DNA from 4 places in the Alkaliphilus crotonatoxidans genome. Region 4 is predicted to be linked to each of the others. Evidence: riboswitches for the same ligand, from Rfam matches in the RefSeq annotation. Region 4 holds a riboswitch; each other region holds the start of a gene.

Region 1 (8,262 bases), on a different contig from region 4:
ATGCTCACATACTTTCTTATAACGTATTGGACTCTTACACTTTTTATGGAGCTGCCGCAGCTTAACATCCTTGTCTTCAGTGGCAGCATGCAGCTTTACGGGGATGCTGACTAATCCGAAGCTGATGGTGCCCTTCCACATTGTATGCATAATAACACCTCGCTTTTTTTCTTAGTTTTTGCAGCAATGTATTTTTCATTCCTATAAGAATAACTTAATTTATAGGAACAGTTCCTGATCATGGATTCAAAAATAAAAAAGCCCTTAATCCACTTCAGGATTAGGGCATTGTAAAAGCATTATTTTTTAAATCATCCCATCAGATGGCCTCGCTGGAATAGCCATTGCTGGTAAACTGACTGTTATACAGGTCTGCATAGAATCCTTTTTGCTTCAACAGCTGCCAGTGACTTCCTTTTTCAATGATTCGGCCTTCATTCATTACCAGAATTAAATCGGCATTCTTTATGGTTGAAAGCCTGTGGGCAATCACAAAGCTGGTTCTTCCCTTCATCAATTCTACCATGGCCCTTTGAATATGAATTTCTGTTCTAGTATCAACGCTGCTGGTGGCCTCATCTAAGATCAGAATAGCCGGGTCCGCCAAGAAGGCCCGGGCAATGGTAATCAGTTGCTTCTGACCTTGTGAGATATTGGATGCTTCTTCATTTAAAACAGTTTGGTAGCCATCTGGCAGGGTTCTGATAAAATAGTCTGCCTGGGCGACCCTGGCGGCATTGACAATATCCTCATGGCTGGCTCCCCGTCGTCCGTATGCAATATTTTCTTCGATTGTACCATTAAAAAGCCAGGTGTCCTGTAATACCATCCCGAATATACGTCGAAGATCCTCTCGCTTCAAGTCCCTTATGTCGACCCCGTCTACAGTAATTTTACCTTGATCTATTTCATAAAAACGCATCAGCAGGTTTACCAGGGTAGTTTTGCCGGCCCCGGTAGGGCCAACAATGGCAATGGTTTCACCGGGCTGTACCTTAATGTTCATGTCTTCAATCAGCTTTTCATCCTTTTTATAGCTAAAGTTTACTGAATCAAATTGAACCGCTCCCCTAGGCAGCTCAATAATCTGATGATTTATTTCATCAGGAATCTCCTCCTCCTCGTCAAGTAATTCAAAAACCCGCTCAGCAGAGGCTACGGTAGATTGAAGAATATTAGCAATATTAGCGGTTTGGGCGATGGGCTGGGTAAATTGCCTTGCATACTGAATAAAGGCTTGAATATCACCAATAGTAATAGTTCGCCTGGTAACCATAATACCTCCCGCCACAGAGATAATAACATAGCCGATGTTATTGACAAAGGTCAGCAGGGGAAAAATGATTCCCGAAATAAATTGTGCTTTCCAGCCGGACTCATAGAGTTCGTCATTAATTTTTTTAAATTGATCAATGGAATCAGATTCCCTGTTAAAAACCTTGATAATTCTATGACCGGTGTACATTTCCTCTACATGACCATTAAGCTCTCCCAGGGATTTCTGTTGGGAGGCAAAATGCACCTGGGATCGCTTGGCGATTTTGGCTGTTACCACAGCACTTAGGGGCAGAATAACCATTGTAACAAGAGTAAGGAGCGGGCTAATGGTCAGCATCATCACCAGTACGCCCACCAGGGTAACGACCGAGGTAATTAGCTGGGTCAGGCTTTGCTGAAGGGTACTGCTGATGTTATCCACATCATTGGTAACACGGCTCAATATTTCGCCATGGGTTCTTGAATCGAAAAACCCCAGGGGAAGCTTTGCCAGCTTATGATTGACATCATTACGCATATCATAGACTGTTTTTTGGGCGATACCCGCCATAATAAATTGTTGAATATAGCTGAACAAGGCACTGACAAGATATAGGCCCATTAAAATCTTTAGAATTCCGCCAATATATTGAAAGTCTACGACGGCACTGGAGGAATCTTGCAATCTTGCCATTGAACCTTCAAAGAGCTTTGTAGTGGCCAAGCCCAATACCTTAGGGCTAATAATACTGAAGGCAGTGCTTAGAATGGCCATGATCAATACCAAAAGCAATTGAAGCCTTCGGGGCTTTAAATATGCCAACAACCTTTTTAGTGTTCCCTTGAAGTCCTTTGCCTTTTCTACAGGAGCGCCGATCGCTCCCATGGGGCCCCTTGAGGCGCCATTCAATTTAGCTTTTTTTCTTATTTTCATGCCAATTCCTCCTCGGTCAGCTGGGACGAAACAATTTCACGATAAATACCACAGGTATCAAGCAATGTCTTATGGGTACCCATACCAGCAATTTTTCCCTCGTCCAGCACAATAATTCTGTCAGCATCCATAACCGTACTAACCCTTTGGGCCACAATTAAAACTGTGGCATCCCTGGTTTCTTTTTTCAGGGCAGATCTTAGTTTTGCATCGGTTTTAAAGTCAAGGGCAGAAAAACTATCATCAAAGATATAAACCTCCGGCCTTCGAACCAAGGCCCTGGCAATGGAAAGACGCTGTTTTTGCCCCCCTGAAACATTGGTGCCTCCCTGGGAGATGGGAGAGTCATAGCCTTCCTTCATATTTTGAATGAAGTCCGATGCCTGGGCCACCCGAGCAGCTGCTTCAACAGCACCATGGCTGGCGTCTTCCTTGCCGAAGCGGATATTTTCTGCAATCGAGCCGCTGAACAGGACAGCTTTCTGGGGAACAAATCCAATTTTATTACGAAGTTCCTTCTGGGTCATATCTCGAATATCAATGCCGTTCACCAATATACTTCCCTGGCTGACATCATAAAAACGGGGAATCAAATTGATGAGGGTGGATTTACCTGATCCTGTTCCACCAATAATGGCGGTTACTTCCCCAGGGCCTGCACAAAAGCTAATATTTTGAAGGGCAGGCTGTTCAGCGCCGGGATAGGTGAAGCTAACGTCTCTAAATTCTACAAAGCCCCTTTGATTGCTGTGTGTAGCTGGCTTTTCTGGATCCATGATTTCTTTTTTCGTTTCCAATACCTCATTAATCCGTTGAATAGAAGCCGAAGCCCTGGGGATGAGAACAAACATCATGGAAACCATAATAAGTGAGTACATCATCAGCATCACATATTGAATAAAGGCCATCAGGTCTCCTACCAGGAGCTGGCCCTGATTGATAAGATTGCTGCCCAGCCACATAATGGCAATGGTGGTAAAGTTCATGATAATCATGATGGAGGGCATTAGGGCGGCCATAATTTTATTGACTCGAATAGCGGTGTCCGTTAGATCTGTATTGGCTTCGTTAAAGCGCCTTTTTTCGTAATCCACCTGATTAAAGGCTCTAATAACACGAATACCGGTCAAGTTTTCCCGAAGCACTAAATTTAACTTGTCCAGCTTCACCTGCATCGACTTAAACAACGGTACCCCCTTGGCTGCCACCAACCCTATGACTGCCGCCAGCAGGGGAATGACCACCACAATCACAACAGAAAGGGATTGGTTTTTAGAGACGGCCATGATCATTCCGCCGACGGCCATCAAGGGGGCACTGACCATTAGACGAAGCATAACCATCAGAACCTGTTGAATCTGAGTGACATCATTGGTTGTTCTTGTAATCAGGGTAGCTGTCCCGATTTTGTCAAATTCCTGTAGGGAGAAGTCCTCTACCTTAGTGAAAATCATGTTTCTAAGGTCCCTGCCGAAGCCCGTTGCAATTTTTGAAGACAGGTAACTGGCCAGGATAGCACAGAGAACACCACCGGCAGCCACCAATAGCATAATTGTTCCAATCCGCAGAATATATCCTGTATTGCCGGTAACAATGCCGACATCTACGATATCAGCCAACAGAGTTGGTAGAAACAGCTCGGAAATGGATTGCAGCAGTATGAGGCCTAAAACTGCTGCAATCCATGATCCATAAGGCCTTAAATATTTTAATAATTTTTTCATGATATCCTCTCCTGTCAGTATAAAAGTTAGCCTTATACTATTTCTGTAATAAAGCCTTTAGGGATTCAAGGCCCTCTACAATCTGTTTGAGGTTCTTTTCATCAGTTTGTAGAAATTTATCACTAAATTTTTTTTCCAATTTTTCATGGAAGGTAGCCTGAAATTTTTCCTCTGATTCTTTAACAATAGAAACCTGTACCACACGGCGATCATCCTGGCCTCTTGTACGTAGTACATAATTGTTTTTTTCCAATCTGTCTACAATGCCGGAAATGGTGCTGTTGGATAGGCCCAATGCCCGGCTTAATTCACTGATCTTCATGGGCCCATTTTTACTTAAGTTGGCCAATACCATCACCTGAGGAGCCGTTAAACCGCCTTTATTGAAGGTATGCTTCATGCTATCCTTAATCAAATAATCAATATCCCTCAATAAATAGAATATTTTTCTTCCCGTATCGTTAATCACGCTTTGGCCTCCTGACAATATTATGATGTAAACTATATTATTTTAATGCAAGCTGAACAACGGTTCACAGGGATTTAAACCCAACGGGCAGAAAAAAATCTGTTGATTCAATTTATTTTGCATTAAAATATTTTTGAATACGAAACATAATTGTAGTATACCCCTGCTAGGTCCCTCCATACAACCCTTTAAATCTTAAATTTATATAAAAAAACCAGCATCCAGGATTGATTCCAGATGCTGGTCTGCCTTGGGCATAAATTATGCCTTTACTTCAGCCTGCCCTTTTAATTGCCTGAAAACAGTATTAAATTGAGGAATTAGAGTAATTACAAGACAAAGTAAGGTATCGGCCCCCATAACGGTACCGTTATAGATCAAGGAATATAGAAAGACATTCATCCCCTCGGGGGCGTAATCTGCGAAAAAAATGGCTCCAGATAAAAAGCTCATGACAAACCTTCCAAATCCTCCAATTAAGCAGGCAATGCTCAAGTTTTTACGGTAAAGCCCTGCCAGGCCCATGGCACCAAAGGCCAGGGGATAATCGAGAAATAATTGGGCCCAATGAATGACATAGGGGTCTTGAATCAATTGTAGAAAGCCATAGGCAAAGCCGGCGATAATACCGGGAATAGGCCCGAATATCACTGCAAAAATAAACATGGGCAGCATACTGGCGGGAGTAATACTGCCTCCCTGGGGAAAGCGATAGAGTCTAATATAGGATAATACAAAGGAAAGGGCAATACAAAGGCTGCCGTAAACAATAATTCTTGTATTGAAGGTAGTATTTTTACGGTTTTTTCCAAGATAAATAAGAAGGCCTGCGCTGCCCATAAGGGCCAGCAGGATTGCCCAGGTTACCGGTTTTAATTCTAATAGCTTTGCAAACATGTAAAAAATTCATCCTTTCTTCCATCGCTTGGATGCAAAAAACGTGAAAGGAAATCCTTTCACGTTAAATAGACGTTGAAATGCTTCCCTACGCAGGTATTAACCTACAGGTTCGAAGGGTTGGACAAGCTCCTCTCAGCCAATGGCACCCCTAGCGATATTTTTATTTTAATTATAACATATTCTCAATAAAATACAAATGATTTATAAAAAGCTATTTATTTCATTACAGCCCTATGGTTTAACCTAAATAACATCTTAGTCCTCCTATTTATCCCATAGGCCTACGTAAAATAGCTAGAAAATGAAAACGATAACATTTTCAAAAAATATAGAAAATTAAGAAAAATGCAATTTTATCTATTGAATAATTCTATAAAAATGATATAATACTGAATACATTAATTTAATAGTCGAAATATTCTAGAAAATATTTTGTGGACAGACGTAAATGACTAAATCATTGCAGGGCAATGCTCTGCTGAACTAAAAATTGACAAGGGGGACGAATGTTATGGGGACTTATGGTTTACCTCCCGCCCAGGGGCTTTATGACCCTGAAAGGGAGCATGATGCATGTGGCATTGGCTTTATCGCCCATGTGAAGGGAATAAAATCCCATGGGAATGTGAGGGATGCCCTCACCATACTTGAAAATCTGAACCATCGAGGAGGTCAGGGCAGCGAAGAAGATACGGGGGATGGTGCTGGAATTCTGCTGCAAATTCCAGATGTTTTCTTTAAACGGGTTTGCGGAAAAGAGCTTTCTCTGCCGGAAGCAGGACAGTATGGTGTGGGAATGGTTTTTATGCCACCCCATCAGGAGACGGCAGAAAAATGCAAATCGATATTAGAGTCTGTTGTCTGTGAGGAGGGGCTGGGCTTGATCGGCTGGCGAAAGGTACCGATAGAGGCGAAATACCTGGGAAAGACAGCAAGAGAGTCAATGCCCTGGATAATGCAGTTTTTTGTTCGAAAATCGGAAGACTTAAAGGTCAACATTGATTTTGAAAGGAAATTGTATATCGTCAGAAGGCTGGCAGAAAAAAGAATTGAGTATATAGCTCCAGAGGCCCATCAATATTTTTATATTTGCAGCTTGTCCTCCCAAACCATCGTTTATAAGGGAATGCTTACGGCCACTCAGTTAAGGAGCTTTTATCCAGACTTATCTGAAAAGGACCTGACCAGTGCCATTGTTTTGGTCCATTCCCGCTTCAGCACCAATACCTTTCCTACCTGGAGCCGGGCCCATCCTAACCGTTATTTAATCCATAACGGGGAAATCAATACCCTAAGGGGAAATATCAATTGGATGAAGGCAAGGGAATCAAGCCTGATGTCAACGGTTTTTGGAGAGAGTCTTCAAAAGGTGCTACCGGTTATTAACACCGAAGGGAGCGACTCGGCCATGCTGGATAATTGCCTGGAGCTGTTATATTTATCTGGCCGTTCCCTGGCCCAAGGGATCATGATGACCATACCTGAACCCTGGGGCACCCTGACGGGAGAGATGGATTCTGATAAAAGGGCCTTTTATGAATACCACAGTTGTTTAATGGAGCCCTGGGACGGCCCCGCTGCCATTGCCTTTACCGATGGCGCCAGGGTTGGTGCGGTACTGGATAGAAATGGCCTAAGGCCGGCTCGATATTATGTTACGAAGGAGGGGCGGGTGATTTTGTCATCCGAGGTGGGAGCTTTAGAGCTTCCCAGCCACACCATTGTAGAAAAGGGACGTCTTTCACCGGGGAAAATGCTTCTGGTAGATACCATAGCAGGAGAAATTGTTCATGATGAAAAAATCAAGCAGCAGGTTGCCGCCACCGCTCCCTATGGGGAATGGATAAGGAATAATTTGATTCCATTGAAAAGCTTAGCAACTGTTGATATAAAGCGACAAGAGCCTCTGGGGCTATTGGAGCGGCAGAAGGTATTCGGCTATACTACAGAGGATTTGAGGATGAACCTGTTGCCCATGGCCAGGGATGGAGAAGAGCCCATCGGCTCAATGGGGATGGATACACCCCTGGCGGTGCTTTCGGAAAGGCCCCAAAGTCTGTTTAACTATTTTAAGCAGCTTTTTGCCCAGGTAACGAACCCTCCCATTGATGCCCTTCGGGAAAAAATTATTACCTCCACCGTCACCAGCCTGGGAACAGAGGGAAATCTATTGGAAGCTGGGCCGGAGGGCTGTAGAAGAATTCAGCTGGAAAGCCCCTGCTTGTCTAATGAAGATTTAGAAAAGCTGAGGAATATAAAGGAGAGGGGCTTCAGTGCCATTACCCTTTCCATGCTCTACCCGGTTGCCGAAGGGGCGTCGGGCCTTGAGGGTTCCCTGAAAAGGTTGTTTAGCCAGGCCGAAGGAGCCATTGACGAGGGCCAGAATCTGATTATTTTATCAGATCGGGGAGTTAGCCAATCAATGGCTCCTATTCCATCCCTGCTAGCCCTTTCGGGGCTGCATCACCATCTGATTCGTAGGAAAAAAAGAACCAGGGTAAGTTTGATTGTAGAATCCGGCGAGGTTCGGGAGGTTCACCACTTTGGACTGCTTCTGGGGTACGGATGTAATGCTGTTAATCCCTATATGGCCTTTGAAACCCTGCGGGGATTGCACGATCAAAAATTATTGCCGGCAATGGGCTTAAAGACAGCCCAGAGGAATTATCTGAAGGCCATTCATGCAGGCATTATTAAGATATTATCTAAAATGGGCATATCGACCATGCAAAGCTATATTGGTGCCCAAATTTTCGAAGCCGTCGGATTGAATAAGGAGGTTATTTCAAAATATTTTACCGGAACCGCCTCAAGAATTGAAGGAATTGGGATGGAGGAAATTGCACGGGAGGCAGCCATGAAGCATGAAAAGGCCTTTAATGAGGCAGAAAGAGGAAAAGGACTGGAGGCAGGCGGGTTTTATAAATGGAGAAGGGATGGTGAATATCATTTATATAATCCAGATACCATCTTTCGCC
Region 2 (8,262 bases), on a different contig from region 4:
ATTGACCCCAGCAAAGGGCTTTTCATGCAACAGGCACACCAGGCCTTGACGATTGGCTACCTTTTTCATAGTATCCATAATAAGCTGATTATGGTCTGCTGCAATATTAGTTGAAGTAAAAATTGGTGCTAGCTCATGCTGTGCAGGTGCCACCTCGTTATGTCTTGTTTTAGCGGTTACACCAAGCTTCCATAATTCTGCATCCAGCTCCTTCATATAGGCTGCAATTCTTTCCTTAATGCTGCCAAAGTAGTGGTCCTCAAGCTCCTGCCCCTTTGGTGGCATGGCACCAAAGAGGGTTCTGCCGGTATATACTAAATCTTTCCGCTTTTTAAAGAATTCCTTTTCAATTAGAAAATACTCCTGCTCGGCCCCTACCGTCGTGATAACCTTTTTGGAGGTATTATTCCCGAATAATTTTAAGACACGAACCGCCTGCTTTGAAAGGGCTTCCATGGATCGCAGCAGGGGTGTTTTTTTATCCAGGGCCTCACCCGTATAGGAACAGAAGGCCGTTGGAATACAGAGGGTGTCTTCTTTAATAAAGGCCGGTGAGGTACAATCCCAGGCCGTATACCCTCTGGCTTCAAAGGTTGCTCGAATTCCACCGGAAGGAAAAGAGGAGGCGTCCGGCTCACCCTTAATTAATTCCTTGCCAGAAAACTCCATAATGACCTTCCCGTCTGCGGTAGGCGAAATAAAAGAATCATGCTTTTCAGCGGTGAAGCTGGTCATAGGCTGGAACCAATGGGTAAAATGGGTGGCTCCCTTTTCGATGGCCCAATCCTTCATGGCATTGGCGACAACCTCGGCAACGGCAGGGTCTAGTTCTTCACCAAGATCAATGGTTTTACGTAATGCCTTATAGATGTTTTTGGGTATTCGCTGCCTCATAACGGCATCATTAAACACATTGGCCCCAAAAATTTCGCTGATTGATTGTTTTTCACTGCTCATATCAAGTCCCCCTTGAATCATAATTTGTTTAAGCAAAAATATAAAAAGGCGTTCTCGAATAAAACTTGAGAACGCCTTTGCTCGCAAGACCAAATAGTCATTTTACCGACAGCGTAAGCTAATTTAACTGGACCCCATTGCCCTTATACACTGCCTGTCAGCTTATTAAATTTGAATTTCTGAATTTTCTATACCTATTTTACTACACATCTTTAAAATATGCAACCTTTTATTTATAAGTAAAATTAGAATATATATACAGATTGTACACCCACATTCATTAAAATACAAGTAAAAATTTATCAAAGGCTGGTTATCATCCTCCTATCTGCAATTTTTAGCAATTTTTTTCAAGTAATAGGGTGTGATAACAATTGAACCGGGTATATTAGTGCTGCAGTTACTAGTTCAAACTATTCATTTTTCATAGTCATATTATACTAAAAGTATTAAGTTGTTTATAAAAAGAGACGAATATAGTAATATATTGAAAGGAGCTGAAAATATGTTAAGCATGCAAGCAGTTAATGACTTAATGACAGTGGTTAATCAACTAGATGCAAGGATTGAAAGCCACAAGGAACAGATCAGTACAAGAGAATTAGAGTTTATGGCTTATCAACGTATCAAAATTTTGCAGCTAATTGATGATTTACATGCCAAGGAAAGCTATTTTAAGGATTAAAACCCCTGCTGTATTGTATACGATCAGCTGACCGCCATGGCTTTTTGAAAATGAAATAGATTGGAGAATTTTATGGAAGTTAAATATATTAATCCCTTTCTCGAGGCCTTCACTAAAACTTTGGAACAGTTAGGCATTATGAATATTAAAAGGGGGAATATGACTAAAAAAAGCAGTTTTTATGTTGATTCTGATCTTTCTACAATAATTGCCTTAAAGGGTGATCTAAAGGGCAACATAGCCCTATCCATGCCCCAGAATACTGCAAGTAATATAGCCTCAGCCATGATGATGGGGATGGCTCCCACAGAGGAAATGACTAAAAGTGCCATTGGAGAGCTATCAAGCATGATTGCAGGTATGGCTTCCACCATGCTGACATCTGCTGGATTAACACTGCAAATTAGTCCACCCGCCATTGTAATGAAGGCTGCCGATATTGATCCTCAAGAAGCCTTGACAATTGATTTTGAAACTCCGTCGGGGAAAATTGAACTTAATATTGGATTTAGTATATAGTATTACCTCAAAACCAATTTACTAAAGTAAAAGATTTTAAATTTTAATTCTTTCTTTATTTATCTACTCTCAAAATAGTAAAGACCGTCTTTTCAGGCGGTCATTACTTATTTTTAAGGATAAATATAATTTATCATCTAAGCATTTAATGGTATGGAATATTATGCATAAACATACCATAAATTTAACATCCTGAAAACTTAGACTCTTATAATTAGATAGATTCCCCCTTGAAATCCTTGAAATATTTATCAAACCTGGAGACAAAGAATAGGTGCCTTGGCATTATAATTGATGCCTTTCATTTCATACCTTTTTGGGGACTTTACCCCCTAAATATTGGTGTACTGTATTCATATCCTTATCTCCCCTGCCCGATAAATTCACTACAATAATCTCCTCTTGCTTGGTTTGAGGCGCCAGCTTCATTAAATGGGCAATGGCATGGGCACTTTCAAGGGCTGGAATAATCCCTTCCTTCTGAGTTAGATACTGTAGTGCCTCCATAGCTTCATCATCCGTCACACTTTCATAAATCCCCCTTTTTGTCTCATGGAAAAAGGCGTGCTCCGGCCCTACACCGGGGTAATCAAGCCCTGATGAAATAGAGTGAACTGGCATAACCTGACCCTGTTGATCCTGCAACAAATAGGTCATCATACCATGGATCACTCCTACCGAACCCTTGGTGAGGGTAGCTGCATGTTCACTGGTATTGATTCCCTTCCCTGCTGCCTCTACCCCGATCAGCTTAACTGCTAATTCTTCCTTAAAGGGGTAAAAAAGTCCCATTGCATTGCTTCCGCCCCCTACGCAGGCAATCAAATAATCCGGCAAGCGCCCTTCCTTTTCAAGGATTTGTACCCTCACTTCGTCCCCAATAATTCGCTGAAAATCCCTAACGATGGTGGGATAGGGATGAGGCCCCACCACTGACCCAAGGAGATAAAAGGTGTCCTCTGAATTGACAATCCAGTCTTGAATGGCCTCATCAACGGCATCATTCAGGGTGGCGGTTCCTGAGGATACACTGTTAACTTTGGCCCCCAACAGCTCCATTTTTAATACATTCAAAGACTGCCGCACCACGTCCTCCTTTCCCATGTAGATCTCACAGGGTAAATCAAACATGGCACAAATGGTGGCAGTCGCCACCCCATGCTGGCCTGCTCCGGTCTCGGCAATAATTCGCTTTTTCCCCATTCTTTTTGCCAATAGCACTTGGCCAATGACATTATTAATTTTGTGAGCTCCTGTGTGATTTAAATCCTCCCTTTTTAAATAGACTTTCCCACCCCCCAGGGCTTTGGTCAGGTTTTGGGCATAGTATAGCGGTGTAGGCCTGCCGGAGTATTCCCTGACATAATATTGATATTCCTTGATAAATTCTACATCCTCTCTGGCAGCTAGGAATTCCTGCTCCAGATCATTTAAAGCATCCATCAGAGTTTCAGGTACGTACTGGCCGCCAAATCTACCGAATCTTATGGGTAATGTCTTTTTCTTCATTTTCTTTTCCTCCCTTATTCTATTTCTTTTTCTTAACTTTACCGATCGTCCACTATCTGTTTACTAATGACTAAAGGGTACTTCTCATTTCCAAGAGCTGACCGTCATATTTAAGTCATTTTGCCAAATCCCCCCTTTCTATATAATAAAAAAAGAGCATGCCATCCCTAAAAAAGGGACGGAATACTCTTTACTCCGCGGTACCACCCAAATTAGACAGTTACACCCATCTTCCTAAGCTCTTTGATACAAAAAAATAAACATTTCATCCTAATTATAGGACGAAATGTTATCATTCCGCGTTGCCACCTAGCTTAGACAGATGTAATCTATCTCACTTTTCCAGGTACGGAAAACAAAGCCTTGTTTTCGATACCCTGCCTCTATAACGTGAGGCCTACGGCTTCATGATACTCTCCATAAGGATTTCCCACTGCTTCTCCTGGAGCCATTCCATAAGCACCTTTGCATCAGGCTTCCACCATCCCCGACTCGCTTGGCCATCGCTGCTTATCTACTCTTTCCAGTCATCGAATTTGAACTTATTTTGTATGATTATACAGTATTCATTTAGGGGTGTCAATGGTTATTAATTAAAAATTTTAGTCCCTAAAACCCATTTCATTCTGAAAGGATCTTAGGGACCTTCTTGATACCAGGTTCAGGCGAGAGCTAATACCTAGCCTCTAAATTAAGGGGCTATCGTAGTCAAATTCCCCAATAGTGGTACTAGTCTTCTTCCCTTAATATGTTGATGTTTTTCCCTGCCATTACCTTGTTCATATTCCTCATGGCACACATTTTACCACACATCGTGCAGGTATCTTCGTGCTCTGGGGTCGATTCTTCCCTGTATCTTCTAGCCTTTTCAGGGTCGATTGCCAGTTCAAACATAGTATTCCAATCAAGGGCTTGCCTTGCCCTGCTCATTTTGTTATCCCATTCCCTGGCTCCCTTTATATCCTTCGCAATATCAGCAGCATGAGCCGCAATTTTGGCAGCAATAATTCCCTCCCTCATATCTTCAAGATTAGGCAGCCGTAAATGCTCAGCCGGGGTTACATAACATAAAAAATCGGCTCCATTGGCGGCGGCAACAGCTCCTCCAATGGCGCTGGTAATATGGTCATAGCCTGGTGCAACATCCGTCACCAGGGGCCCCAGCACATAGAAGGGGGCTCCATGGCAAAGCCTTTTTTCCAGCAGCATATTAGCGGCAATTTCATTCAGCGCCATATGGCCTGGCCCTTCAATCATAACCTGTACATTTTTTTCCCAGGCTCTTTTGGTAAGCTCTCCCAGGGTAATAAGCTCTTTAATTTGACTGGCATCAGTGGCATCATGTATGCTACCGGGCCGGCAGGCATCCCCCAGACTGATGGTAACATCATATTTGGCACAAATATCCAATACCTGATCATAGTATTCATAAAAGGGATTCTCTTTGTTATTTAATTCCATCCAGGCGTACAGTAATGAACCACCCCTGGAAACAATATTGGTCAGCCGAGGATTTCGCTTAAATACCCGGGCGGCTTCTCGATTGATTCCAGCATGGATTGTCATAAAGTCAATTCCGTCAATTGCGTGCTTTTCCACCACCTTAAGAAATTCTTCCGCTGTTATATCCTTTAACTCCTTATCGTAAAACCCCACTGCATCGTAAATAGGTACCGTTCCAATCATGGCCGGTGACAGATCAATCAAGGCCCGTCTAAATGCTTCGGTCTTACCATAGGAGCTTAAATCCATGATAGCCTCGGCCTTCATATCAATGGCTGTTTTAACCTTTTCCATTTCCATGTCTATGTTGACACAGTCTTTAGAAATTCCCAGGTTGACGTTGATTTTTGTCCTGAGGCCCTGGCCAACTCCCTCGGGGCTAAGGCCATGGTGGTTTTTGTTGGCAGGAATAACAATTTTACCTTCTGCCATCAGCTCTCGAAGAATTTCCACCTCCATTTGCTCCTTTTCTGCTACAATTGTCATCTCCTTTGTAACGATTCCCTTACGGGCTGCATCCATTTGGGTTGTGTAATTCATTTTGCCACTTCCTTTCAAGTTCATCTTAATCCTAACAGTTATGTTTTACTGTATAAAAAAACACCAACCCATAGGATTGGTGTTTAAAACATAAGCATATCAATATTTCTTCAACAGCATTATGCCAATAAACAACTCCCTACGCTAGTATTATCTAGTTCAGGTAATTAGGGTCAAAGAAATACGGTTCTTAATCTCAGCTGGCCATTCCAGCCCCCCTGTGCTTTTTAGTAATTATTTAATTTTACTCTTTTATACTAGCATAGTTGACTCTTATTTGCAATTGGCTTTAGATAGTTCTGTTATTGAAAAATGTACTATTTTACTGGAATCCAGATTTCCATATAGGAATCGTTCTGGGTTGGATCCTCACTGATATAAACTTCGAAGGAATCGCCCCCTGTGTGTTCGTAGCCGTTTGATGGAAACCATTCTGAAAAGATTTGCTTCCAAGCCCTACTGATACTATCGGGAACTGGGCCCCTCACTTCAAATACCGCCCATTTGGAGGCAGGCTGCATTAATACTTCAAAATCCTCCCCAGGCTTTAGGGTAGATTCCACTGCGATCCAGTAATCCATTTTGTTTTCTTCTGTATTATAGTCTGCACTTAGGCCCATTACTCCTTTGATTTCTCCATTGTTTAACCTTACCAGTTGTTCCACTGTGCCGTCTTGATTAAGCTGGTTCCAAAACCTGCTAATGGCTTCACCCATATCATCAAAGGAAACCGTCTGCTTTCTACCCACTACCTCAAAGCTTTCTTTTTCAACAATACGATACTTCATTGGTTCCGCTCCTTTCAAGTTTACCTGAATACTCAGGCGATTATAGGATTCCAGCCTTCCCTTGCCCCTTCGTGCTTCAGTGGGAGTAATTCCATGATGCTTACGAAAGGCTTTGGAAAAGGCCTCAGGAGTGTCATATCCATATTTAAGGGCTAGGTCAATCACCTTACAGTCCGAGCTGATCAACTCTTGGGCGGCCAGGGTCAGCCTGCGCCTTCTTACATATTCAGCCACTGTCATATCGGTTAAGATCATAAACAGCCGCTGAAAGTGAAAGCTCGAAAGGTGGGCCTGTCTAGCAATCCCTTCAATTGTAATTTCATCCTGCAGGTGATTTTCTATATAATCTATTGCCCTTTGTAAAGCCTCTACCATTGTCATATGCCTCACTCCTTGATTCCATTTTACCAATGAGTATTGTTGATTACCTGTCTTTTTGTGCGGTCGTTGGACTGGATTTGTTAATGATTTGTTTGAGGTTTTTTGCTATTATCGCTTTCTTCCTGCACCGCCGCCCCTAGTTGAGCCGCCGCCTCCAAAGGATCTGCCTCCACCGAAGGACCTTCCCCCGCCAAAGGAAGAACGGCCTGAGGATGGTCTACTGCTCCTGCTGGATGAGCTTGAGCCTCCAAATAGACTAGAGGTAGAACGACCGGCACCGCCCCCACGGGTTGAGCCACCACCACCGCTGCTGCTACCCCAGAAGCCCCCAGATCTGGGCTTGGGCGTAGTATTTCTTTGATTTGAGGTGGAGCGTCCGGCACCACCTCCCAGGCCTGCGTTACTGCCACCATTGGTTCTTCCTGTGTTATTACCAAAGGTTCTTGGGGGTCTGGGGGTCGTATTCCATCGACCATTATACCAGTAGCCTCCCCCTGGCGGTGGCGGGCCATAATGCCCCCAATAGCCCCCAGGACCATAGCGTCTAATTCGACGACGACTAAAGGGGTTAAAGGGAATTCCATATCTTCTTCTGTAATAGGCTCCTCGGGTTTGCGTAACCAGGACAATTATGATAATTAAGAAGAAAATCATAACAATAAAGGTAATAAAGCCGCCCCCCGAGCTATTTCCTGTCTGCGAAGGCTGCGGTTGATTGGGCTGCCCTGGTGTAGCTAAATTTTTGAGATGATTGTCAAAGAATCCATACAGGGCATTGGCAGTTTCCCCTGCCCCCTGATCATAATTTTGTCTGGCAAAATAGGGCTCAAGATTTGAATCAAGAATGTTTTGTACTCTATTACTGGTTAAGCTTCCTTCAATATCCCTTCCGGTCACCATCCAGTAATCGTCATCGCCTATTGACATCAGCAGCAGTACATCCCTGGGCCCTGCCCCGATATCATCAAACATACGATAGGCATAATCCTGGATATGCTCATTTCCGGTGGTATTGACTGTCATGACATAAACACCAGCACCCTTTGTCCTTTGATAGGCTGTACTTTCCTGATTGATCGAATTACTTGTGTCGTTTCCTATCACCTCGGCATGGTCAAAAACATAGCTCCCAACCCCTTGGGCCTCACCAATATTATCACTCCATGTACCACCCAGCACATCAATAAAGGCAGCGTAGACCTCTAGGGCTCCCCGGTCATAGTTCCCTACTGCAAAGTCGGGCTCCAGGTATTCACCAAGGATTTGTGAAATCTTACCACTGCTTAGGGTAGCCTCAAGGCCCCGCCCCTGAACCGCCCAGTAATCATCGTCTCCAATTGACATCACAATAAGCAGGCCATTATTTTTTGCTGCGTCTCC
Region 3 (8,262 bases), on a different contig from region 4:
TCACAGATGACGAAGAGCTCATTGCAGAGCTTTGTGATATTGCCATGGAGGGAGACAGAGGTATTGCCAATGAATTTGATGCCTTTGAATTCAATTTAGGCAAAACCATTGCCCAGGGCCATCATGTCTGTGAAGTCGCCTTTAAAAAGGTAAAATAACTGTTAAATTACCCCATAAAAAAAGATGATTTCTTAAAGGAATCGTCTTTTTTTATACCGTTAAGCCCTGCTATAGTCTACTGGGGCTAAAATACTAAATGTGGCCGATATTTCAAGGAATATAAAAAAATCCAGGGGGAGCAGTAATTTTACCAGCCCTAGTATATAATTAAAATAAGCAGTTTATCATAGCTGTCATTAAAAATGAAAGGAATTAGCGTATGAAGCCGTTGAATGATACCTATTACCTGGCAGAAAGTGCTTATATTCCCAAAAACCGTCGTAAAGAGTACATCCAATATTTGAAATTATATTATCTACCCAGGGTCGAAGCTTGGAAGCAGGGGGGCTTAATCAAAAACCAGGAAGTCTATCAATATCTTTTTAAAAATATTAAAAAGGGTAGCTTTTTATCATGGAATCATTTAAAGCTAATGGAATTAAACAACCGATCAGTAGCAGATCAGGTTATAGAAGAATTGGGAGGACTACCGAAATTTCAAGGAAAAGAGCTGATTCGTCGGGAGCTTTTGGTTAGTACACCCAACTCAAATTATCCAGAAGCCAGTCCCCAGGCCCGGCAGCGAAGTCTTCCCTTATTTTTCGCCATTGAATACGTTGATGTGTACCAGCCCCATCTTGATGAATTTAGACAAATCATGATCCACAACAATGGCCCTGCAATGAAGTACATTATGATGGAACGGAAATGGTGCTACAATTTTATTGCACTGGAAACAGTGGAAATATTTCGTCATAATCCACTGATCCCCGGGTGGAACCAGCTCCATGTCATTGGCCTGTATCCCGATGCCGTATTAAGCTACAAAAAAGACTTTGAAGCAGGCCTAAAGGAAGCCACTGGTATTTCCTTTGAAGAAAACTTCAATAGATTGAAGCAAATCCGAGCTATGCTCTATAAAACTGGGAATAAACGATTAAAGCTAACCTAAAAATGGCACCCTATTAAAATAAGATAAAGGAAAAATTCAATCGTCAACCTTTTGTGAACTACCACCACTTAAGGTGGAAGACTTCTTGGCAATTTGGGTTAAAAAATTTTAAAATTAATTTTGAAAAATGGTTGATTTTTTTCACTTAAATCTCTTTTTATATAATGTAAGACGAAACAAGTTGGCCAACAGGAAGAGTCTTACCAAAATAAAAAAATTAAAGGAGATGTTATTATGCCAGATGTAGGCGAAAGAAAATGGGTAGCTATTGAAATGACAAGAGGAGAGATGGAAGCAGAGGTTGGGGATATAAACACTGGAATATCTAGTATAGTAATTTCTATAGCTGGTCTTCTGATAGGAACAGTTTACACGTTAGCAGGTTCAATACTAGGTCTCATAGGTGCGGCCCAGGTAGCACGAGATACATTTTATAATAAATATAAAAATGAGCTTCTACAATGTCTTAATGAGCTTGAAACAGCAGATGACAATGCTGTGATACGTCTAGAACAACAATATAAATACCACGTTAAAGGTGGTTGGCTACCCCTTAACGAATTTAGGTTAGCAGTAGAAGAGTAATCGAGTAGGAGGTGGGTAAAATAATTACTCACCTCCTTCGATTTAATAGATCTTAATTATGGTAGAACCGTAGGCTGTACATGTAAATAAAAAGACTCACTAGGATAAAGGATAAAAATAAAACATATAGAAGATATTTATTTTCTCTAGTCTTTAAATAATTTTTATAATATATAAAACATACGGTAGGTATAAAAGTGATAGTAAAAATACTAAATGCAATTAAATTTGAATCCCATGCTAAGTATGCAAAGGATAATACATATGCTAAAAAGAACCAAGAATCTAAACTTTTTGTTTTGATAATATCAAATGGTTCAAAGATATAATCATTTTTCTTTGTAATATAGAGAAGTCGAGCGCAAACAAAAATTGCTAAGATAGTAGATATTAGTATGGGTAAATTATTTTTCAAAATAAAACCTCCTTTCACAGGTGAACATTAATTAAGCTTTAATACATGTTTTTACTAAAACATCACTTTTACCTTCATACTAATCATTAGTCTAACGATAACTATTTTTATTTTAACATTATTTTGATATACTGAATATAATTCAATGTAAATTTATCATCTTTCTATCGACAATTACTTATTTGTGGGTCTCCAATTCCATTCTATTCCTTCATGGTGAACAGGGTTCCAAATTAATCTCTAAAGTATAGCCCTAATATTGTTTTAAGCTTTTTAATTATATCTTTAAGGGAACTGGTTCCTACATACTAAAGGAAAGATTATATGGAAAGCGGACCTGTCAAGAAATTTGTGTAAAGTTATTGCCTAGTATCGTAGATGCTGGGTAATTCTGTCTTTAAATAATACCACTAGCTGATTTAGTACTTTTGCCCAATTCTGGACTGGTCGATCCCATGTTTTCTTAATATCGGTGACTCTAAGATAGACCAAACTTGAAGAGTGCTGTCTCACTGGGAAAGGCTCCTTTTCGATTGGTTACCTTCCTTAATTGGTTATGATAACTTTCTATGGTATTGGTTGTATAGATGATTTTTCTAATATGACTGGGATAGTTAAAGAGATTTTCTACCGATGCCCAGCTGTTTCTCTATACCGCTAACGCGGCAGCGTATTCTTTCCACTTAGTCTCAAAGTCTTGGAATAAGCTGTTAGCTTCATCTAAACTAACCGCTCGATAGACTCCTTTGATATCTTTAGCAAATTCAGCCCAGTGCTTACGGGGGATATATCTGGTGCTATTTCTCATGAGATGAACAATGCACCGTTGTTGGATTGCACTAGGATAGTTGGCTCCTATGGTTTCTTCTAGCCCTGGAAGTCCATCTAAAGAAATGAAGATTATGTCCTCTACACCACGGCTCTTGATTTCTTCTAGTATCTGTAGCCAGTGTCTACTGCTTTCATCTTCGGATAACCAAAATCCTAGAACATCTTTATGACCCTCTGGATCAATTCCTATCACGTTATAAAGGGCTTTCTGGCCTGTACCTGACTCTGTTTTTACTGGTGTGTACATGGCATCTACAAATACAAAGGGGTAGCACCTTTGTAGCGCTCTATTACGGAATTCTTTGATAAGGGGAATAATTTTGTCGGTAATCTTTGAAACTGTTTCATGGCTGATATCAAAGCCATAAATGTCTTGGATTGTGGCTTCAATATCTCTTTGAGATTGTCCTTTTGCGTACATAGCCAGGATTTTTTCTTCAATTCCTGCGACATCCTTCTGGCCTTTATTTGGAACATTAATCTGAGTATCTCCCAACTGACCGATCACGGTTTTGGTACTGTGACCATTACGGCGGTTACTGGTGGTCGCTTGATTGTTAGCATTTTTGGCGTAGCCAAGGTGATCATCCAGCTCTGCTTCGAGCATGGCCTCCAGGGTATCAGCAAACATGTCCTTAAGAGCCTCCTGAATGTCCAGGGCAGACTTGATCTCATAGTTTTGAAACAGATACTTCATTACTTCGTCAGAAGCGGGATTACGTTTTTTCTTAGCCATAGTGTAAGCCTCCATTTTGAATTAGGTAGATTATATCATAAATCTACTTTACACAAATAATCTTACACCCTCTGGAAAGCTTTGGTTATATAATGAAACTAAATCATTTCAGAGAAGTATATCCAACACAGTAGAACTAAATGAGATAACATTAAGATTTTATGTAAGAGCAAAAATATATGACGTATTAAAAGACAAGTTAGGTGGAAGGGACTCAGTATAATAACTTGACCCTTTATAGTTCTAGTGAAAATGGCAAGGCCAGCGTCTTGGAGGCGCTGGCCGGTAACAACCTCTTATAGAGCTAGAGCAGACCACCTATTTTACGGATGTTATAGGTGGTCATGATTCTGAACTTTAATTCCTAAAGAAGAAACACTGTTTACGATCCCTTCCCATTCCTTTAGCATTCGATTGAGATATTCTAAACCGGTTTTTGTAATGTGATAGTACTTTCTTGCAGGGCCATTCAAGGATTTTCTTTGGGTTATTTGGGTGTAACCCGTTGCGTTTAATCGACGAAGAATGGTATAGATTGACCCTTCGTAGACATCAGGGAAAAACTGTCGAATTGATTTCATAAGCTCGTATCCGTAAAGCTCCTCATCCTTCAGCTTATATAGAATACACATTTCCAGTACACCCTTTTTCATTTGCGTATCCATGATACAACCCCCTAAGCTTCCACCACAATGGTATCAGTCAGCATATCATGGAGCGCCTTATGTTCTTTGGTAAACAGAATCGTGAATAGTGAGATTAAGGGTACAACTGGAATGGAGTTTATGAGGAATTTACCTAAAAACTCACGGCTAAAAATAGAACCCCTTGTTATACTTGATGTATCTGAGCGGCACACCTTGATGTGCATAAGCTTCTTTCCAACAGTCTGGCCTTTGAAAATCAGGGCGGCCCCCAATGAATAGAACATATAGAATACAAGACCGAATATTGCAAAGGCAATTGATGTAGGGGTTGGCCTTCTACTAATTTGCTGAATGTTTTCTGCTCCATCTTCTGAAACCGATATTGTGTCATGGGGGTTTATATTAATAACTTCTTCCTGGGTGATTGTATATTCCTCAAAGCTGGCATATCCCAGATAGCTTAATGTTCCCACTAAGGGGGTTGGGTACAGAATTAAAATAACATAAGACAACATAGCACTTCCTAAAACAAATGTAATGACAAAGGCAGGAACTACGGCTATTATGGCATCAATAAAGTAAGCACATAACCTGCGCCCTGGATTAGAGATGTGTTTATCTAATGGCGTTACTTGCTTTTCCTCATGTAGTTCAAGAAGGGATTTTACTAAAAATGCAGGCGAGCCAAGCTCTACAGATATTTCATCATCGGTTTTTCCATCTTCTCTACCAGATACGAAAAAGCTTTCGTAATCAGTTAAAATATCCTTTATAGCATCAGGCGGAAGCTTCCCTTCAAGATTTTCTTTCAGCTCATTCAAGTATTCAAATTGTTTCATTAATCACTCCTCCTTACTACTTATTGAACAGTAGCCTTTTTCCTATTGTATCACGCTACTATTTAATAATCAATAGCCTATATCAATATGCAAAATTCAAATTGTTGTACTCCAAACCAAGCTTATTTAAAGATTTGACGAACTATATATCATTAAATTTCAATCTTTTACCTTATTATTCCACCTTAAATATCGTCGTTTTATTTAATTTCTATTTTATTGTCAACTCACCCCCAGTATGGTACCATGAAATTAAAGTATTTCATTTTTTTTAAAACTGAATAAGAATTGAAAGCACTGGGAGAGTTGGAAAGGCCAACTGAGAAAAAGACCCTGTAATGTCTTTGATCCCCATATACCTGATCTGGATCATGCCAGCGTAGGAAAGTGTATTTAAGAAGCATATTTTATCATGCGTCATTAAGCACAAATCTTGCAATGGGATTTGTGCTTATTTTTGTATATCGAAAACCCCCGGTTCTACCGGGGGTTCCAAAAAGCTTTAGCTATGAGCAGAAAAAATAACCTCCTTTTGTTAGAATAAAAAAGGTTCGCCAACCAATTTTAAAAACAAAAGGAGGATCCGAAGTGGATAAGAATAGTCTATCACATACTACCTGGAGTTGTAAATATCATGTAGTTTTTGCACCCAAATATAGAAGGCAGGCTATATATGGGAAGATCAAAACTGACATAGGAAAGATTCTAAGGAAGTTATGTGAGCAAAAAGGTGTAGAAATACTGGAGGCAACAGCCTGCGTGGATCATGTACATATGGTGATAGCAATACCACCCAAATATAGTGTTTCAAGTGTGATGGGGTATTTAAAAGGAAAAAGTTCACTAATGATATTTGATAGACATGCGAATTTGAAATACAAGTATGGAAATAGACATTTCTGGTGTAGAGGTTATTATGTGGACACGGTAGGACGCAATGAAAAAGCAATAAGAGAGTATGTGAAAAATCAAATACAAGAAGATATAGCTAATGATCAAATCAGCCTACAAGAATATATGGACCCGTTTACGGGAGAGCAAGTAAAGAAAGGCAAAAAGAAGTAAAGAGCTGCTTAAGCAGCAGCCCGTAAATGCAAGCAGTTGGCGAACCATTCAAAGAGCCTTAAGGCTCAAGCGAGTAACATGCCCTTCTAGGGCTGAGCAAACTACCCGCTGAGCGGGTAGTTTTGATTATTTAAAAATTCAAGTAAAGAGGTGAAGCATGAATCTAAAAAAATTGACTGCGGCGGCACTGTTAAGTGCCATGGGAACAGCCACTGCCCACCTGTTTTATATTCCAGTAGGGGCGGCCAGGTGTTTTCCCATACAGCATACCATTAACCTGCTGAGCGCCACCCTACTGGGGCCGGCCTATGGAACAGGGGTGGCCTTTACCATATCCTTGCTTCGGAATTTCATTGGTACAGGTTCGCTGCTGGCCTTTCCCGGCAGCATACTGGGGGTTTGGCTTGCTGCTGTATTTTATAAACGTAGAAAAAAACTCATCTGGGCCATGGCGGGGGAACTGGTGGGAACAGGTTTTTTGGGAGCCTTGGCGGCTTATCCCCTGGCCAACTATTTAATGGGGAACGAAGCAGCGCTATTTTTCTTTGTGGGGCCCTTTATGCTAAGCTCACTGGGAGGGGTAATCATTGGGTTTGTCCTCTTAAATCAGCTCAAGCGGTTGGGCCTGGAAAAGTACATGGAAGCATAAAAAATCATATTCAGGAGGTTAACTATGGAACTAAAGGAGCATTTAGGAGGACTTTTAAAAGCAGTAAGGGAAAAGAAGCCCCTGGTACATCACATTACCAATTATGTAACCGTAAACGACTGTGCCAACATTACCCTGGCTGTGGGGGCGGCGCCAGTCATGGCCGATGACCCGGGAGAGGTGGAGGAAATGGCAGCCCTGGCCCAGGCCCTGGTGTTGAACATTGGCACCCTGAATCAACGAACCGTTGAGTCGTCAGTTTTGGCCGGTAAAAGGGCCAATCGTGCTGGTATTCCAGTGGTACTTGACCCTGTAGGGGCTGGAGCCACCAAACTAAGAACTGAAACAGTAAGCCATATTATTGAAAATGTTCAGCTGGCGGTTGTCAAGGGGAACATGTCGGAAATTAAAAATATCTATGGTATGGAAGGTCAGACCCGGGGGGTCGATTCATTGGACGACCCCCGGGAAGGCGGAAAGGAAATTGCCCTTTCTCTTGCCAGGAAGTTGAAATGTGTTGTGGCCATTACCGGGGTAGTTGACATTGTTTCTGATGGCAGTCAGGTTTACTGCATTGAAAATGGCCACGAAATCCTATCGAAAATAACAGGAACGGGCTGTATGACGGCTTCTATCATTGGAGCCTGCTGTACTGTGGGGGAATCCAACCTGCATGGAACCCTGTTGGGGATTATGATGATGGGAATAGCAGGGGAAATTGCCTTTGATCAATTGGCCAGCCCAACCCATTTAGGAAGCTTTCGCCTTCGGCTGATTGATGCCTTTGCAAGCCTTTCAAAGGAAATACTGATAGAAAGGGGAAAAATCTATGAAGCCTAATGTAAGCTACCGGCTGTATCTTGTAACCGATCGAGGTTTTCAAAGGGAAAAAAGCCTTTTGGCTCAGGTGGAGGAAGCCATTTTAGGGGGGACTACCCTGGTTCAATTGAGGGAAAAGGAGGCCGGTTCCCTTGAATTTTATCAATTGGCCAGGTCTATTAAGGCCTTGACTTCCAAATACCATGTTCCCTTAATTATTAATGACCGGGTGGATATCGCTTTGGCAGTAGATGCAGAAGGGGTCCATGTGGGACAGCAGGATCTGCCGCCGGAAATAGTAAGAAGGCTCATTGGGCCCCATAAACTGCTGGGGGTTTCGGCAGCTACCCTGGAGGAGGCCCTGGCAGCCCAGGCCCAGGGAGCAGATTATATTGGGGTAGGTGCGTTGTTTCCCACCAATACCAAGACCGACACCCGGCAGGTATCTTTAGAGCTGCTGAAGCAGATCAAGGAGCAGGTCGCTGTACCAGTAGTGGGGATCGGCGGAATTAACAAGGAAAATGCCGATACTATATTTTCCACAGGAATAGATGGTATTGCGGTG
Region 4 (8,262 bases):
GGAGGGTAAAGGAGCTCTAAATTAAAACGGGTGCCTCTCTTTAAGATGTTCTTTTGATGAGAAAAGGTTTTAAAGCTGGTCCGGCCATGGTAGCTTCCCATTCCCGAAGCCCCTACCCCACCAAAGGGTAAATGGGGGCTGGAAACATGAAAAATGGTATCATTGACACAACCTCCACCAAAGGAAGTTTGACTTAATACTGTGGCTTCTACCCTTTGGTCCTCTGTAAAAACATAGAGGGCCAGAGGCTTGGGCTTGCCATTAATGACAGCAATCACTTCGTTTAAGTTTTCATATTCCAGTATAGGGAGCAATGGCCCAAAGATTTCATCCTCCATGATCGTATCCTGCCAGGTCACCCGGTCAAACAGAGTTGGTTCTATATAGAGGGTTTCTCGGCAATGGCTTCCACCATAGATAATTTTTCCTTGATTATCCTCTATTAAGGCCCTTAATCGGTCAAATTGTTTTTCATTGACGATTCTGCCATAGTCCTTGCTTTTAGAAGCATCACCCCCATAAAAGGCCATGATGGCCTCCTTCAGCTTTAAAATAAAGGCTTCCCTAACCTCTTTATGTACGTAGATATAATCAGGAGCAACACAGGTTTGCCCGGTGTTTAAAGCTTTCCCCAGATAATTCTTTTGGCTGCAACGTCAAGGCGGGCACTTTTATCGACAATGGTTGGACTTTTCCCCCCCAGCTCAAGGGTTACGGGAACCAAATTTTTGGCTGCTGCCTGCATTACAATTTTCCCCACCTCCACGCTTCCTGTAAAGAAAATGTAGTCAAAGGCACCATTAATCAAGGCCGAGGTGGTTTCCTTTTCCCCTTCTATTACGCTGACATATCCCTCATCAAAGGTTTCATTTAAAAGCCTCTTAACTAGGGCGGATACCTGTGGTGTGGCCTCTGAAGGTTTAGAACCGCACAATTTCCTGCCGCCAGGGCCCAATCAGAGGCTCAATTAAAAGCTGGAAGGGATAATTGTAGGGGCCAATGATCAGGACTGTTCCATAGGGCTCAAAAATGGAGTAGTTTTTAGATGGAACCTGGTGGATTGATGCCCTTACCCTTTTGGGCCTGGCCCATCGCCTTAGGTTTTTGGTAAAGTAGCTGATGCTATCTAAAATAAAGCCTACTTCCGTGGTGTAGGCTTCAAACTCATTTTTCCCCAAATCCAGATAAAGGGCCGTTAAAATCTCCTGCTCATATTTTTGATCACCTGCTTCAGTTTATTTAAAGCAGCTATTCTATAGTCAAGGCTCTTTGTCTTGCCTGTATAAAAATAATCTCTATGGCCTTTAATCAGTTCTTCAACCCAATCTTGACTACTTCCCATTCCCTTCGCCTCCCTTGATAATCTACATTTGTTTTTTAGGGCCCGGCTGAAATTCCACCTTGACGCACTTTCCAATGAGCCTGATATTGCTTAATTCCGTTACCACCGGGGCTTCATTGGCTCCCGTTGATAAAACCACCTTGTTGTTGGCTTCCCTTCTAAGCTGCCTGATGATTCTTTTACGATTCATTTCAATAAAATACAGGCTACTATTTTCTATTTCATTGGCTGTATAGATCATAATTACATCGCCCTTTTTAATTCGCAGGGCTTCCATTGAATTATCGGCAGCCTGAACAAAGGAAAGTCTGTCCCAATGGTACCCCTCAACCTTTTTCCCAATTACGGGCAGATTTCGATGGCCTACGATTTTATTGGTTTCTATGTCGTAGACAGGATATTTTTTGATGATATTGGCCAGGGCATCGGACCATTGCTCTGTTGGCTGTATCGGATAAAATTCTTCCCGAGGCTTTGATGGCTCTTTGTCTGCCTGGGGTTTTTTAGGTACTTCTTCCCTAAAGGCTTCTTCATAGCCAAAATCGATTCTTTCCCCCAGCTTGCTCAAAATATTTTCAGCGGCCTTCTCATTGATCACCTTTCGGCCTGATTCGATTTGAATAATGTATCCCTCAGACAAACCGCATTTTTTGGCCAGCTCCTTCTCAGTCATTTTTGCCTTCTGCCTGGCCTCTTTTATTTTCATAGCAATTCGATTCATATCTGCCACCTCTGTTTATAGTTTTATAGATAATTTAATTGTAGCATGAAGCTTCATGATTTCAATGGAATATTCTCTGACCGGGTACTTAGGCCTTCTAAGATTTTTTCGCAGATTTCATGGGTATATAGGGAATCCATCAGTTCCTTCTGGGAAAAATCCTGGTTCCTCACCCGTTGTAAAAATTCCATTACAATGGGTTCAAAGCCCCTTTTATACAGGGTTGTTTCCCAATCATCGAACCTTTCAATCTGACAAGACGAGCCTTTATAATGATGTAGCGCTACCAAATTTTCTACCTGATATTTACCTGAGGAAGTGAAGACTGTTACCAGTTCTTCATTTACACCGCTTTCTCGGTTCATTAGGGCCGTAGCAGCCTTATTAGCCCCCATCAGCTGTACCGTAAGGCTTGATAGTAAATTGCCTGACCAAACAGGATAAACCGCCATTTGCTTAAGGGGTCCATCCATTAAATATAAAAGTGTGTCAACCACATGAATAAAATCGTCAAAAATAAATTCCCTGGGGGCAAGGGGCTGATTATTGCGATTTTTCTGAAGTATAATCATGTTGATGTTTGGTTTTTCCTTTAACTGCCTGATCATGGGGGCAAAACGCCTGTTAAAGCCCGTCATCAGAAGTACCCCCTGGGCCTTTGCCAGCTCCGTCACCTTCTTGGCCTCCTGATAATGATCGGCGATGGGCTTATCTACATAAACCGGAATTTGGGCCTTGAGCAAATGGCTAATAATTTCGGGGTGGGTGCTGGTGGCGGTGTGGACGAAGGCCCCTGCAACACCTGCCCTGATAATTGAATCCAGGGTCTGATGAATTTTAGCAAATCGGTATTGTTCGCTGATTTGCCTGAGCTTTTCAGGGCTTCTGGTATAGAGATGAAATTCAACATTTTCCATTTGTCCATAGATCGGCAGATAGGCCTTTTGGGCTATTCCCCCCAATCCAATTACAGCAATTTTCAACATACACTTCACTTCCTTTGGACTTTTTTAACACCTATTAAAAAAGGCAAGCTCTCCAACCAAATTGTTGTGGAAATCCTTGCCTGCATTATCATGTTACCAGAAAAAATACTAATAAATGATTAATAATATTTTACATAATTTGTTAAGTTAAATCAATAGCAGGCCCCGACGATTTTCATTAGTCGGAACCTGCTATAGCTTATTTCATGATTTTGCAAATGTTATTGGTAAAGGCCACCGGGTCGTTAATGGGAAGTCCTTCAATTAACAGAGCCTGGTCATACAGCAGGCTGGTATAGAGCTTCAGCTTTTCCTGATCCTTTTCGTAGGCATCCTTTAGAGATTGAAATACCTCATGGTTAATATTGATTTCCAATACCTTTTCGGCCTTTATATTTTCACTATTGGGCATGGCATTTAAAACCTTCTCCATTTCAATGGTCAGGTCTCCCTCATTAGACAGGCAAACCGGATGGCTCTTAAGCTTTTTAGAGACCTTTACAGCCTTTACCTTATCCGCCAGAATATCCTTCATGGAATCAAAAAGACCCTGATAGTTTTTAGCCTCTTCTTCTACAGCCTTTTGGTTTTCATCGGCCTCAAAGCCTAAGTCGCCGCTGGAAACTGATTTAAATTCCTTTTCTTTATAATTCATCAGCATTCTAATGGCAAATTCGTCAACATCATCAATAAAATATAGAATTTCGTATCCCTTATCTGAAACCAGCTCAATTTGAGGCAGTTTTTCAATTCGTTCGTAGGATTCACCGGCAGCATAATAAATATACTTTTGATCCTCCGGCATTCTGCTGACATATTCATCTAATGTAACCAGCTTCTTTTCCTTAGAGGAATAGAACATCAACAGGTCCTGTAGGGTTTCCTTCTCACTTCCAAAGTTGTTGTAGACACCAAATTTAAGCTGTCTTCCAAAGGATTCATAGAACTTTTCATATTTGTCTCGTTCTTCCTTCATCAGGCTTAAGAGACCGCTCTTAATTTTACTTTTGATGTTTTTGGCAATCAGCTTTAATTGACGATCATGCTGCAGCATTTCTCGGGAAATGTTTAATGATAAGTCCTCGGAATCGACCATTCCCTTGACAAAGCTGAAGTAGTCCGGCAATAGATCAGGGCACTTATTCATGATTAATACCCCACTGGAATACAGCTCTAGCCCCTTTTCATATTCCTTAGTGTAGTAATCGAAGGGGGTTTTTTCTGGTATAAATAAAATTGAGTTGTATCTTACAGCCCCGTCAACGCTAATGTGGATATGCTTAAGGGGTTTGTCATAGCCATAATGCTTGTCTGCATAAAATCTTTCATAATCCTCCTGGGTAAGCTCGCTTTTGTTCTTTCTCCAGATGGGCACCATACTGTTAAGGACCTGCTCTTCAATGTAGTCCTCATATTCATCCTCAGTGCCCTCCTTTAATCTGGTATTTTTCATATCCATTTTAATGGGATACCTGATGAAGTCGGAATACTTTTTAACAATGCTCTTCAGCCGATATTCTTCTAAATACTCATCATAGCTTTCATCCTCGGTATTCTCTTTAATCTTTAAAATGATATCAGTTCCGACGGACTCCTTTTCCCAGGGCTCAATGGTATAGCCATCGGCCCCGTGGGATTCCCATTTATAGGCCTGGTCTCCATCTAATGCCCTACTGATAACCGTAACGGTTTCTGCCACCATGAAGGCTGAATAGAAGCCAACGCCAAACTGGCCAATGATTTCGTGACCATCTTTAATTTCCGTTGCCTTTTTAAAGGCCAGGGAACCGCTCTTGGCAATTACCCCTAGGTTATCCTCCAATTCTTCCTTGAGCATACCAATACCTGTATCAGAAATCTTTAATACTCGATTTTCCTTGTCTGCGAAAATCTTAATGTAATAATTTTCAGGATTGAAGCTTATGTTTTCGTCAGTCAAGGCTCGATAATAGATTTTATCAATGGCATCACTGGCATTGGAAATAAGCTCCCTTAAAAATATTTCCTTGTGGGTGTAAATTGAGTTAATCATCATATCCAGCAGTCTTTTGGATTCTGCCTTAAATTGTTTCTTTGCCAAAATAACCCCTCTCCCTTCATTTTATTTCTTTTAATTCTAAAGGCTCGTCCCACTCCTATATATGTAAACAGTACCTTACTCAAGGAATTCTGTATGGGATTTTTGCCCTCTTTGTGTTAGCACTCTCGTTTAATGAGTGCTAATTTCCATAGTCTTTATATATCATATTCTTTATTCTGTGTCAATACCTCCATTTAGGTTATTGGGTAAGCTTCTTGTACAAAAAGGAAGAATAATCGTTTTATTAAGTTGATTGATTGACGACGGCTTTTTTTCTGTGCTACAATTAAATAAAAAATCTATTTGCGGGGGGACCATTTGGTTGAGAAGGTAAAACCTGACCCTTTGAACCTGTCAGCTAATACTGGCGTAGGGAAGCAGATCATTCATGTTGATTGAATTATGGGTGCTTCTGATATTAAGAAAGCACCTTTTTTTATTATCTACCTTCCGTACTAGATTCAACAAAAGTAGTCCTTTAAATCTATAAGGAACGCTCTATTCTTGAGTCAATACTTATTGATTAAGGGTTAAATGATCTCCTGCAATATTAATGAAAGTGAGGGAGCAATATGAAAAAAGTATTAACGATAGCCGGCTCAGATTGCAGCGGCGGTGCAGGCATACAGGCGGACCTGAAGACCTTTTCGGCCCATGGTGTCTTTGGAATGAGTGTGATTGTATCGGTTGTGGCTGAAAATACCAGCCGGGTCATTGATATTCAGGATGTAACGCCAGATATGATTGAAAAGCAGATTGACGCTGTATTTGAGGATATTGAGGTGGATGCAGTGAAGATTGGCATGCTTTCTCAGCCGGCCTGTATGATGGCTGTGGCTAAGAAACTTAGGCAATACCATCCTGCCAATGTAGTGATTGACCCGGTAATGTATGCAAAAAATGGTTGCCCCCTTATGGACCCTGATGCCATCGATACTTTGATTGCCGAGATTATCCCCCTGGCGGATTTGCTGACACCCAATATCCCAGAGGCTGAGAAGATTTCAGGCCTTCAAATTAATAATGTAGCTGAAATGGAGCAAGCAGCCAAAAAAATCTACGAAATGGGGGCTAAAAGTGTACTGGTAAAGGGCGGCCATGCCCTAGGGGATGCCCTGGATGTACTATATGACGGTGATCAATATATCCATTTTAGTGCCGAAAGAATCGATACCAAGAACACCCATGGCACCGGCTGCACCTATTCCTCTGCCATAGCCTCTAATTTAGCCCTGGGTATGGATTTACAAGGGGCTGTAAAGCATGGTAAGGACTATGTTACAACGGCCATCAGGCATTCCCTTTCCATCGGTAAAGGCTGCGGGCCCACCCACCATTTTTACAAGCTTTATCAAAGGGGATTAAATCGACCCATTTAAGACTGAATTGTTGTAATATAAAAGGCCCCAACCGTTGGGGCCTTTTTAATTGTTTGTATATATAAATTAAGGCATTCTTTAAATTTGCTTTGAACACTTGATTAATTTCCTCTGTTCCTAACACCACTCCTTGACTACCACTTCTCGTAATGAATTTTAGATTGGTCATATCTGTTCTCTGGCTTCCTTTCTTCGGCCGGATACCCAATGGATATAATGGAAAGGGGGATGACTGCTTCGGGCAGGGATAGGATTTTTTGAACTGCCTTGACCCGATCCTCAGTGGGATGCACCCCCAGCCAAACGGCCCCCAGCCCCAGATGCTGAGCCATCAATAGGATATTTTGGGTGGCGGCCGCACAGTCCTGTACCCAGTAACCGCCATATTTTTCTTTTTCGGTATCACCACAAACTACAATGGCCACTGAGGCATCCTTAAGCATTTTTGAATAGGGATGAACCTCCATGATTTGGTTAAAGCACCCCTTATCCCGCACAACAACAAATTCCCAGGGCTGCCCGTTCCCTGCCGAGGGGGCCGCCATGGCTGCCCTTAGCAGTTCCCTGACCTTTTCCGCTGAAACCTCTTCATTTGTGTATTTTCTAATGCTTCTTCTTTCAAATATTTCCTTCATAGGGTCCTCCTTAAATTATATATTTTTATATCAGCGACTTTATTGTCTGCCTTCCTTTATACAAAAGGGATCAAAATCAGCATTTTCATTCCATATGTATTCTATATCTTGGGCAATCTCTTTTGATGTCGCCTTTCCATGGCGGTCTGCAACAAAGCCCAGCGTCATATCAATTCCTGCCGAAACCCCCGATGAGGTATAATATCTACTATCCGCCACCCACCGGGCTTCATAGACCCATTTCACCTTGTCGTTAAGGGAAGTCACCCAATCATAGGCCTTTTTGTTGGTGGTTGCCCTGACTCCATTAAGCAGCCCTGTTTGGGCTAAAAGGGCTGTCCCGGTACAAACCGTCAGACAATAGGCGGCTTCATCTGCTAAAGTCTTTAACAGATCAATCACCTTCTTCTGATGAACTAGTCCCCTGGTTCCTAATCCCCCTGGTATGAGGAGAATTCCGCCAGGCTTAATTGCTGTGGCCCCTTCCGTTACAACGGTAATTTTTTGCCTGCTGACAATCTGCCCTCCATTTAAGGAAAACAATCGTATTTGATATTGTTCCATTAGCCTTCCAATGACCTCCACAGGGCCAAATACATCCAGGGTTTCAAAATCATCAAATAAAAAAATATTAACATCTATCATGATCGCCCCTCCCTTCCATTCTATTATCATTCTTTTTTTCTTATTATATCCAATAGATGGGAAAAGTCAAATTAAAGCATCAACCATAAAATTACAAAAAAAGAGCGCCCCGCCCTAGATTTTATCATCTATTCTGAGACACCCTTTTTTGATTATTTTTTTAAAGCTTCACTGGCAGCATAGGCCCCGCCAAGTCTTCCTGACGTAAAGGCATAGCCTATTCCAACTCCGTTTCCGACATAGGTATCGTTGAACAATACACCCTCTGATTCAAGCCCTACGGCATACAGGCCTTTAATTGGTACTCGCTGTTGGTTTAATACCTGGAATTTCGTATTAACCAATAAGCCACCAACAGAGCCCAGGTTATTAACCTCTGCAATGATGGCATAATAGGGACCTTCCCCCATGGGAATCAAGTATTCAGAGGCTTTACCAAATTCGGAATCAACTCCTGTTTTAACGGCCTCTTCG

The links. A riboswitch is a leader RNA that binds a small molecule or an ion and turns the genes downstream of it on or off. The one in region 4 is predicted to bind thiamine pyrophosphate.
Region 1: it holds a riboswitch for thiamine pyrophosphate, as region 4 does, so the genes downstream of both, thiT (energy-coupled thiamine transporter ThiT) here and thiD (bifunctional hydroxymethylpyrimidine kinase/phosphomethylpyrimidine kinase) in region 4, are expected to answer to the same signal.
Region 2: it holds a riboswitch for thiamine pyrophosphate, as region 4 does, so the genes downstream of both, thiC (phosphomethylpyrimidine synthase ThiC) here and thiD (bifunctional hydroxymethylpyrimidine kinase/phosphomethylpyrimidine kinase) in region 4, are expected to answer to the same signal.
Region 3: it holds a riboswitch for thiamine pyrophosphate, as region 4 does, so the genes downstream of both, tnpA (IS200/IS605 family transposase) here and thiD (bifunctional hydroxymethylpyrimidine kinase/phosphomethylpyrimidine kinase) in region 4, are expected to answer to the same signal.

What each region holds. Positions count from the first base shown of each region.
Region 1 covers NZ_BAAHXS010000006.1:56,915-65,176, forward strand. Annotated here, with positions in the region: gene ku (non-homologous end joining protein Ku) at 1-150, opposite strand, end outside; gene ACYQ1I_RS12340 (ABC transporter ATP-binding protein) at 320-2,191, opposite strand; gene ACYQ1I_RS12345 (ABC transporter ATP-binding protein) at 2,188-3,915, opposite strand; gene ACYQ1I_RS12350 (MarR family winged helix-turn-helix transcriptional regulator) at 3,953-4,384, opposite strand; gene thiT (energy-coupled thiamine transporter ThiT) at 4,646-5,281, opposite strand; TPP riboswitch at 5,350-5,444, opposite strand; gene gltB (glutamate synthase large subunit) at 5,796-8,262, shown strand, end outside.
Region 2 covers NZ_BAAHXS010000006.1:437,824-446,085, reverse strand. Annotated here, with positions in the region: gene ACYQ1I_RS14140 (glutamine synthetase III family protein) at 1-957, opposite strand, end outside; gene ACYQ1I_RS14135 (hypothetical protein) at 1,463-1,642, shown strand; gene ACYQ1I_RS14130 (chemotaxis protein CheX) at 1,715-2,161, shown strand; gene trpB (tryptophan synthase subunit beta) at 2,468-3,670, opposite strand; gene thiC (phosphomethylpyrimidine synthase ThiC) at 4,400-5,713, opposite strand; TPP riboswitch at 5,832-5,943, opposite strand; gene ACYQ1I_RS14115 (GyrI-like domain-containing protein) at 6,031-6,882, opposite strand; gene ACYQ1I_RS14110 (TPM domain-containing protein) at 6,991-8,262, opposite strand, start outside.
Region 3 covers NZ_BAAHXS010000005.1:46,535-54,796, reverse strand. Annotated here, with positions in the region: gene ACYQ1I_RS11455 (L-2-amino-thiazoline-4-carboxylic acid hydrolase) at 1-158, shown strand, start outside; gene ACYQ1I_RS11450 (hypothetical protein) at 380-1,111, shown strand; gene ACYQ1I_RS11445 (hypothetical protein) at 1,346-1,696, shown strand; partial or broken gene ACYQ1I_RS11440 (IS256 family transposase) at 2,590-3,639, opposite strand; gene ACYQ1I_RS11435 (PadR family transcriptional regulator) at 4,011-4,343, opposite strand; gene ACYQ1I_RS11430 (RDD family protein) at 4,355-5,164, opposite strand; TPP riboswitch at 5,454-5,567, shown strand; gene tnpA (IS200/IS605 family transposase) at 5,753-6,229, shown strand; gene thiW (energy coupling factor transporter S component ThiW) at 6,387-6,878, shown strand; gene thiM (hydroxyethylthiazole kinase) at 6,903-7,718, shown strand; gene thiE (thiamine phosphate synthase) at 7,708-8,262, shown strand, end outside.
Region 4 covers NZ_BAAHXS010000003.1:319,106-327,367, reverse strand. Annotated here, with positions in the region: partial or broken gene ACYQ1I_RS02480 (aldehyde dehydrogenase family protein) at 1-934, opposite strand, end outside; gene ACYQ1I_RS02475 (aldehyde dehydrogenase family protein) at 921-1,178, opposite strand; gene ACYQ1I_RS02470 (hypothetical protein) at 1,196-1,342, opposite strand; gene ACYQ1I_RS02465 (helix-turn-helix transcriptional regulator) at 1,365-2,063, opposite strand; gene ACYQ1I_RS02460 (Gfo/Idh/MocA family protein) at 2,117-3,049, opposite strand; gene htpG (molecular chaperone HtpG) at 3,249-5,129, opposite strand; TPP riboswitch at 5,427-5,523, shown strand; gene thiD (bifunctional hydroxymethylpyrimidine kinase/phosphomethylpyrimidine kinase) at 5,702-6,508, shown strand; gene ACYQ1I_RS02445 (nitroreductase family protein) at 6,643-7,143, opposite strand; gene ACYQ1I_RS02440 (DJ-1/PfpI family protein) at 7,183-7,788, opposite strand; gene ACYQ1I_RS02435 (FAD-dependent oxidoreductase) at 7,941-8,262, opposite strand, start outside.